2 regions of the Thioalkalivibrio sp. ALD1 genome follow, and region 2 is predicted to be linked to the other one. Evidence: predicted binding sites of a transcription regulator. Region 2 holds the regulator's gene; the other holds the start of a gene.
What was found. The regulator LexA, encoded in region 2, represses DNA repair genes until DNA is damaged. The targets are predictions, from matches to a motif close to TACTGTNNATATNNACAGTA.
Positions count from the first base shown of each region.

Region 1: a site for LexA is predicted at 2,563-2,582, ahead of F623_RS0106035 (error-prone DNA polymerase). Genes of this name have one in related genera too.

Region 1 is NZ_KB906242.1:290,242-294,658, reverse strand. Features, by position in the region: gene F623_RS0106045 (EAL domain-containing protein) at 1-1,344, shown strand, start outside; gene F623_RS0106040 (bifunctional 2-polyprenyl-6-hydroxyphenol methylase/3-demethylubiquinol 3-O-methyltransferase UbiG) at 1,868-2,470, opposite strand; gene F623_RS0106035 (error-prone DNA polymerase) at 2,584-4,417, shown strand, end outside.
Region 2 is NZ_KB906248.1:95,567-99,983, reverse strand. Features, by position in the region: gene F623_RS0112350 (DNA polymerase Y family protein) at 1-1,358, opposite strand, end outside; gene imuA (translesion DNA synthesis-associated protein ImuA) at 1,516-2,139, opposite strand; gene lexA (transcriptional repressor LexA) at 2,144-2,761, opposite strand; gene F623_RS0112335 (potassium/proton antiporter) at 2,950-4,417, shown strand, end outside.

The DNA of each region.
Region 1 (4,417 bases), on a different contig from region 2:
GGACTTTCCCACATATCACCGGAAGCGGCGCCCGAACGCGTCTGCGCCGAGGCGCGCCTCTGCCGACGACGTCGCCGGGCTGGGCGTGGCACCGCCACCCTGCGCTCCGGTGATCTGGCGCCCCTGCTGGACCACTGGCGCACGGGGCTAGCGACGCAGCCCGGGATCGTCGCACTCGCCTGTATTGAATGGGACGAGGCCTCGAATCTGCTCCGGGAACAGGGGGTGACCGGTTTCTCGCTGCTTCAGCGGCGTCTGCTGGGGCGAATCTCGGCGGGCCTTGCTGCGGGCGAGCGCATCACCCGATTCAGCGAGAACGCGATCCTGGTGCTGCTGAACCGGGCCGACGCGGAAGCCCTGTCGGACTGGGGCGATGCCCTTTATGCGAAGGTCCCGGCGCCGCATGGTGCTCCGAGTCACGCACCATCCCCGGGCCTGAGCATCGGCATCACAGCACTGGCCGACATTCCTGCGGCGGATGCCGTGGACCAGTCTCTGGCGCTTTGCGCACAGGCCCGCCGGGAAGGCGGCAACCGCATCCAGCTGGATCCCGCGCTGGTCACGCCGGAGTGTGGCGTCGCCCAGCAACAGCACTGGCGCCAGGTCATCACCCGCGCAATCCACGAGCAGCGCCTCTTTCTGGTGTATCAACCCATCGCCAACATCGCCGGCTCCGACAAGACCGAACGCTACGAAGTCCTGCTCCGCATTCGGGATCCGGAAGGCCACACCCAGCTACCCGGCCCGTTCGTGAACATGGCCGGACACCTGGACCTCGACCGGGCGCTGGACCGCTGGGTACTGGCCAATGCCGTGGACATCCTGGGCGCGCGTCTGCGCACCCATCCGGACTCGGTGTTCTTCGTCAAACTGTCGCCCGGGTCGCTGCGCGACCAGGATCTGGCCGGCTGGCTCGGACGCATACTTGCACGCGCAGCCCTGCCATCCCGGGCACTGGTGCTGCAACTGGCGGAGGAGGATATCGTGGCGGATCCGGAACAGGCCGAGCGCATCACCGGGGCACTGCGTGACATCCAGGTCGGGGTGGCCGTGGAGCACTTCGGGCTTTCCAGTAGGCAACCGGCCCAGCTCCTGCGCAGCCTGCAGCCCGACTACGTGAAAGTCGCCCGTCCACTGACCCACGGGCTGCACGATGCCGCGGACAAACTTGTCCGACTGGAACCGCTGCTGAACATCGCCCGTGCCAGCGGTGCTCGCACCATGGCGGCCTATGTGGAGGACGTAGACGGGCTGGCCCTGCTGTGGCAGTCGCAGGTCGACCTGGTGCAGGGCAACTTCCTGCGCCAACCGGACGAAGAGCTGCGCTACGACATCGAGTTCTAGCGCACGGTGCGGTAGTGCCTTCAGTCGCAGGGGCGCCCGGGGTCTTCCTTCGGAATTAGCAGGCCGACGCGTTATCGGAAGAAGTCGCCCGTCTTGTTCACATACCGCCACAACCCCTTTCTCTTGTAGGAGCCCAGCCCCCTGGGCGATAGGGAGCTGGACACGCCCGATCGGCGAGAGGGCTCGCCTCCTACAGCGGGTGGGCCCAGCCTCGGGGACGGACCGGCGTGGGGCGATCTCCGTTGCTACGCGATACGGTCCGCCAGCCCCTTCTCTCGTAGGAGCCCAGCCCCCTGGGCGATGGGGAACTGGACACGCCCGATCGGCGAGAGGGCTCGCCTCCTACAGTGGGTAGGCCCAGCCTCGGGGGTGAACCGGCGTGGGGCGATCTCCGTTGCTGCAGGATACGGGCCGCCACAGCCTCTTTTCCTCGTAGGAGCCCAGCCCCCTGGGCGATGGGGAGCCGGACACACCCGATCGGCGAGAGGGCTCGCCTCCTACAGTGGTATGGCCCGGTGTTCTTTCAGGCGGGTCGGGCGATGGCCAGGACGGATGCGCGCGGGCCGTGGCGTCCGAGCGTGGTGAACTCGTCGATCGCGAACCCCGCTCCCGCCACCTGCTCCCGAAACGTTTCTTCGTAGGTCACGCGGCCGAAGTCAATGGTCGTAATACGCTTGAGCAGGGGTTTGAAGCGCTCCATCCAGCGGGAGGGGCGGGTCTGGAAGGTCTGGGTGAAAAACACTCTCCCCTCCGGCTTCAGCAGGCTGCGGCAGTGACGCAGAGCGCCCTCGGGGTCCGGCAGGAGCATGAAGCTGGCGGAGAAATAGATCGCGTCGTACGGGCCGCCCGTGTGGTCGTAGATGGATTCGAGACGGGCCTCGGCACGATCGGCCAGGGGCGACTCACGCAGGGCTTGCCGGGCGTGCTTGATGTAGTCGGCGTCGATATCGATCCCCGTGATGACGAGCCCCTTCTCGCGCGCCGTGTCGGCATTGGCGAGCAGCGCGCCAGCGGTGCCAATGCCCACATCCAGCAGGGCCGCTCCGTCCGACAACCGCCGCATTACCTCGGCATACCACTGCGAGGTAAGGCGGAGGATCAGCAGATTGTAGATGGCGCTGCGCATAGGGGAGTCGTCACTGGGGTCGGCCGGTAGCGGGCCTACCATACCGGAGCCGGCGCACCGGCTCGAAGCCAGGGTTTCTTGCCAGCCCCATATACTGTTTATATAAACAGTATATGGATGATGCCGCCCCCGAACCGCCGGAGTACGCCGAGCTGACGAGCGTCAGCAACTTCTCGTTCCTGCGCGGGGCCTCGCACCCGGAGGAGCTGGTGGAGCGGGCCGGGGCGCTGGGCTATCGCGCGCTGGCGCTGACCGATATCGCCTCGCTGGCCGGCGTGGTCCGCGCCCACGCGGCGGCGAAGGACTGCGGCCTGCACCTGATTCTCGGGGCGACCTTCCGGCTGGCGGACGGCCCCGCCCTGACCCTGCTGGTGCGCAATGCGGCGGGCTACGCCGGGCTGTGCCGGCTGATCACCCGTGCGCGCGGGGCGGCGGACAAGGGGCATTACCACCTGACGCAGTCGGACCTCGACGCCCTGCCCGCCGAGGCGCGGGCCGGCTGGCAGGTCCTGCTGCGTATCGAACCCGAGATTCCGGAGACGATGCTCGCCGACGTGGCCCGCTGGCTGGCCGGGTGGGCCGCGCCGGGCCAGGCCCATCTGGCGGTCAGCCAGCTGCGCACGCCGGAGGATGCCGCGCTCGCGACCCGCGCACGGCAGCTCGCCGACACGACGGGACTCCCGATCGTCGCCTGCGGCGATGTGCACATGCACGCTCGCGGCCGACGTGCCCTGCAGGACGTGCTGACCGCGCTGCGCCTGCGCACCACGGTTGCCGAGGCGGCCCCGGCGCGCTTCCCCAACGGCGAGCGCTGTCTGCGCCCGCGCGACGACCTGGCCGCTCTGTACCCTGCCCACTGGCTCGCGGCCAGCGTGCGGATCGCGCGGGACTGCGACTTCTCACTGGACGCGGTCACCTACCGCTACCCCACCGATCCCCTGCCCCGGGACATGAGCCCAGCCGCCTACCTGCGCGAGGAGACTCTGAAGGGGGCACGGGAGCGCTGGCCTGACGGCATCCCGACCAAGGTGACGGAGCAGATCGAGCGCGAGCTCGGGATCATCGCCCGGCTCGGCTACGAGCCCTACTTCCTGACGGTCTACGACATCGTGCGCTTTGCCCGCGGCCGCGGGATCCTGTGCCAGGGGCGTGGCTCGGCGGCGAATTCCGCCGTTTGTTATGCCCTCGGCATCACGGCGGTGGACCCCTCGCGCTCCAGCATGCTGTTCGAACGCTTCATCTCCGCCGAGCGTGGCGAGCCGCCGGATATCGATGTCGACTTCGAGCACGAGCGCCGCGAGGAGGTGATCCAGTACATCTATCGGCGCTACGGTCGCGAGCGCGCGGCGCTGGCCTGCACGGTGATCCGCTACCGCCGGCGCAGCGCCCTGCGCGACGTCGGCCGCGCCCTCGGTATCTCGCGCGCGCGGCTGGATGCGCTGACCGCCAACCTCGCCTGGTGGGACGACGGCATCCCCGCCGAGCGCCTGAGCGAGGTCGGGCTGGACCCGGATGGCGCCCTGGCCCGGCAGTGGCAGGCCCTGACCGCCGAGCTGCTGGGCTTCCCGCGCCACCTGTCGCAGCACACCGGCGGCTTCGTGATCGCCGAGGGCCGGCTGGACGAGCTGGTGCCGATCGAGAACGCGGCGATGCCGGAGCGTTCGGTGATCCAGTGGGACAAGGACGACCTCGATGCGGTGGGGCTGTTGAAGATCGACGTGCTGGCGCTGGGCATGCTCTCCTGCGTGCGCCGCGCGCTGGAGCTGATGGCACGCCACCGGGGCCGCGACTGGGGCCTGGCCGACATCCCTGCCGAGGACCCGGTGGTCTACCGCATGCTGCAGAAGGCCGACACCCTGGGCGTGTTCCAGATCGAGTCGCGCGCGCAGATGAGCATGCTGCCGCGCCTGAAGCCGGCGAACTTCTACGACTTGGTGATCGAGATCG
Region 2 (4,417 bases):
TGCCCGCGGTCCCACCAGCCATCCTCCAGTCGACCCAGCCCGTGCGCCTGCAGTGGGGGCGGGATCGGTTGCGGGTCCTGTAGCCACAGCGCTGTGCCGCAAATCATTTGCGCGGGTGTCGGCGGCGGAGGCGAGGCCGCCGCGTCGAGATCGTGTCGCGTGCCCTGAGCAGCTTCGGGGCGCGGGATGCCGCTTGCGGTGAGCCGGACGATCGCCTGCTCGCCCAGACGCGCGCTCAGACGGGCCAGCACGGCCGGCAACTGCGAGTCCGGCGGCGGATGGCCCGGGGTCTCGGCCAGCAGGCTGGCGCCCTGCGTGGGCGGATCGAGCAGCCGCGTGGCCCGCAGGCGCAGGCCGATGACCGGGGCGGGAAGGGCCTCGCGTTCCAGTCGGGTCTGCCACAGGGGCAGCCAGTCCTCGGCGCGGATACCGGGGTGGCCGCGCTCCAGCGTTATTCGGGTAGGGGCGATTCGGGTAGAGGTAATCCGGGTATGTTCCTCGCGGTGTTTCAGCTCCAGCGTCATCCCCTGCAGGCTGCGGTTCAGGCCGCGCAGCTGGGCCTCGGCCCGGCGCAGCAGGCGCTTGAGCGGGAAGGCCAGGGCCCCGGTCGCGTGAATCTCGTGTTCCAGGCGTAGTGTCAGGTACAGCTCCGGGGGCGGGTCGAAGCGCGGCAGGGTCTCCGTGCGCCGCCCCAGCAGCCGATCCAGCAGTGCCAGCAACTTCGGGCCGTGGCGCCGCGCGAGTTCGGGGCGCGCCAGGCGCAGCAGGTCACCGAGCCGACGCAGGCCGATGGCCTGCAGGCCCTCCCGGGTCGCGGCGGACAGTGGCAGGGCCTCCAGCGGCACCGGTGACAGGGTGCGGCGCAGGGCCTCGCTATCTTCGGGGATCGCGGGATTACGCAGGGTGGCCAGCAGGCGCGCGGCGGCCGGGCTGCGCGCCACGCCAATGCGCGGGTGGAAGCCCAGCCCCTTCAGGGCGTCCCGCACCCGTTCCCGCAGGGCGGCGAGCCCGCCGAACAGGCGCCGGCTGCGGCCGACCTCCAGCAGGATGCGCCGGGCGTCCGGCTCCGGGTGCACGTGATCGGAGAACTGCAGCAGCACGCCGGCCAGCATGGCGATCTGCGCGGTCTGGGCCTGCGGGTCGTGCTCGACGAGTTCCGGGGTGTCGAGGACGGCGAGGGCATCGGCCAGCGCCATGCCCGGTCCGGCCCCGGCGCGGCGCGCGGCGCGATTGGCGGCATGCACGCGCGGCGCAGCGCCGGCCTCGACCACCAGCAGGGGGCGCTCGGTCAGCCGTGAACGGTCCGCCTCGGCACGCGCCAGGGTCTCCAGCGCCAGGTGCGGCAGCTCGACTGCCATCCACTGTTCGTTTGCCGAGCGTGGTTTGACCCGTGGGGCAGGACCGGGCTCCGCTGGGTGCTCCGAGGGCGGAATCAGGGTTGGCTGGCGCCATGCGCGGGCCGGGCGCGAGGCACGCGGGTGCGGGACGGCTTGTGGTCGCTCCGGATGGCCCATCTCAGGGCATCGGGATGTGCAGGGGCTGGCCGGAACGGGCCCAGTCGCCGACGCCCTTCAGGCAGTGCAGCTCGAGGCCGTCGGTGTCGGGCTTCCAGCGCAGGCGCTGGTGGGCCGGGGAGGGCTGCTCCGTGGCACGTGGCGGGCGGTACAGGATGGTGCAGGCCTGGCTTTCGGCTGCGGCCAGGCGCAGTCGGCGCAAAAGTGCCGTTTCCACCGGGCCGCCCAGCCAGGCCAGCAGGACGCCGAAGGCCGGGTCACGCAGGCACTGCTCGCTGGCCCAGAGGGTGTCGCGGTCGTGTTCGGTGCGGATCATCAGCACCCGTTCCGGCGGGATGCCGAGCGGCTGCCAGCCGGGCAGCCAGGGCGTGGCGGGCGGCGCCAGCAGCGCGATCCAGTAGCCTTCGCGGCCGCAGGCGGCGAGCATGGGGACCAGCAGGCGGGTCTCGCCGCAGCCAAAGGGGGTGCCCAGGAGTTCGATCAGCTGGCCGCGCGGCCAGCCGCCCCCCAGGGCCCGGTCCAGCGCCGGGTGGCCGCTCGGCCAGACCGGGGCATTCGCGGCAGGGGCGGCGCTGCGCCCGCGCCACAGCGCCGGATGATCGAGCAGGGCATCAATGGAAGGCACGGGCTTAGCCCTGCGCTTCAAGATCGCGCAGTACGCCGACCCCGATGCCTTCGATCGCCAGCTCCTGACGCTCCAGGTTGATCTCGATCGGGGCGAAGTCGGGGTTCTCCGGCAGCAGGCGCACGCGGGCACCGTCCTGCTCGAAACGCTTGACCGTCACCTCGTCCTCGATGCGGGCCACGACGATCTGGCCGGCGCGGGCCTCCGGGGTCTGGCGGACGGCCAGCAGGTCGCCATCGAGGATGCCGGCGTCGCGCATGCTCTCGCCGTGCACGCGCAGCAGGTAGTCCGGGCGGGTCCGGAACAGGCTTTCGTCGATTCGGTAGTGGCGTTCGATGTGCTCGGTGGCGAGGATGGGCGAGCCGGCCGCCACGCGCCCGACCAGAGGCAGCTCGGCGGGTCGGGCCGCATGCGCACCGGCCAGGCGGATGCCGCGCGCGGCCCCGCCCACCAGTTCGATCGCGCCCTTTTTCTCCAGGGCCTTCAGGTGGCATTCGGCCGCGTAGGGCGAGCGGAAACCAAAGGCACGGGCGATCTCGCTGCGCGTCGGGGCCGTGCCCTGGGTGGCGACGGTCTCGATGATGTAGTCGAGGATGGCCTGCTGGCGCGCGGTCAGGGACACGGCGAATACTCCACGGGTAACTGTTCATAAATACAGTATTCCGTGGCCGGGGCCGAGGCAAGTGCAAGGACTTGTCGAGCGCATTGAGAGCGGCTGATTCTTGTCCGGGGGCGTCCCCTGGAGGCCGGTTCTGGGGTGATCATGCGATGATGGGCCGCACGTGGGTCCGAAGGACATAAAGGGCTTCGATGGACTGGATTTTCCAGCTGATCCTGATTGGTGCCGGGCTGATCGTGGTCTCGGTGCTGACGTCGGCGTTGTCGTTCCGGCTGGGTGCACCGCTGTTGCTTGTGTTCCTGGGGATCGGCCTGCTCGCCGGCGAAGACGGCCTCGGGCTCGAGTTCGATGACCCCAATACCGCGTTCCTGATCGGCAGCCTTGCGCTGGCCGTGATCCTGTTCGACTCCGGCTTTGGCACTCGGCTGCGAACCCTGCGCCGGGCGGCGGGCCCGGCCATCGTGCTGGCCACGGTCGGGGTCGCCCTGACCACGCTGTTGCTGGGCGCGGCCGCCCACTGGTTGCTGGATCTGCCCTGGGGCTATGCGCTGTTGCTGGGGGCGTTGATCAGTTCCACGGATGCCGCGGCGGTGTTCTTCCTGCTGCGGGTGGGCGGGGTGAAGATCAACCGCCGCGTGCGCTCCATCCTGGAGGTGGAGTCGGGCTCCAACGACCCGATGGCGATCTTCCTGACCGTGGTCTTCATCGAGTGGATCCTGTCCGGCACCACGGTTGGTGGCCTGGCCACACTGTTTGCTACGGAATTCCTGTGGCAGATGGGGCTGGGCCTCCTGCTGGGCGTGGTGGGTGGCTATCTGCTGGTGGAACTGGTCAACCGCCTGCCGCTGGAGGAGGGGCTTTATCCCATCGCGGTAATGGCCGGTGCGGTCAGCCTGTTCGCGCTGGCCGGCTGGCTGGGCGGCAGCGGGTTCCTGGCCGCCTATGTGGCGGGCATCGTGGCGGGCAATCGCAAGATGCGGGGCGCGGCGAAGCTGCACCGACAGCAGCAGGGACTGACCTGGCTGGCGCAGATCAGCATGTTCCTGATCCTGGGGCTGCTGGCCACACCCTCGGAGTTTCCGTCGCTGGCGTTGCCGGCCCTGGCGCTGGGCCTGGTGCTGATCCTGGTTGCCCGGCCGCTGGCGGTCTGGCTGTGCCTGCTGCCCTTTCGCCAGGACTGGCGCAGCACCGCGTTCGTCTCCTGGGTGGGCCTGCGCGGGGCGGTGTCGATCCTGCTGGCGATCCTGCCGATGGTGGCCGGGGTCGAGGGCGGCGAGGTGTTCTTCAACATCGTGTTCATGATGGTGCTGGTCTCGCTGCTGGTGCAGGGCTGGACGATTCGCCCGGTGGCCGAGCGGCTCGGGCTGGTGGTGCCGCCGGAGATGGGCCCCGTCGAGCGTGTGCAACTGGAACTGCCCGGCAGCCCGCGGCATGAACTGGCGGTGTACCGCGTGATCGAGGACAGCCCGGTGCTGCGCGGCGCCCGCCTGCCACGCTGGGCGCGCCCGTCGCTGGTGGTGCGCGAGGGGCGTTCGGTGCGCTATCAGCAGGCCGGGCATCTGACGCCGGGGGACTATGTCTACATCTTCGTGGTGCCGGAGTACGTGCCGTTGCTGGACCGCCTGTTCGCCAGCCCGCGCATCCCCGACCACGAAGACT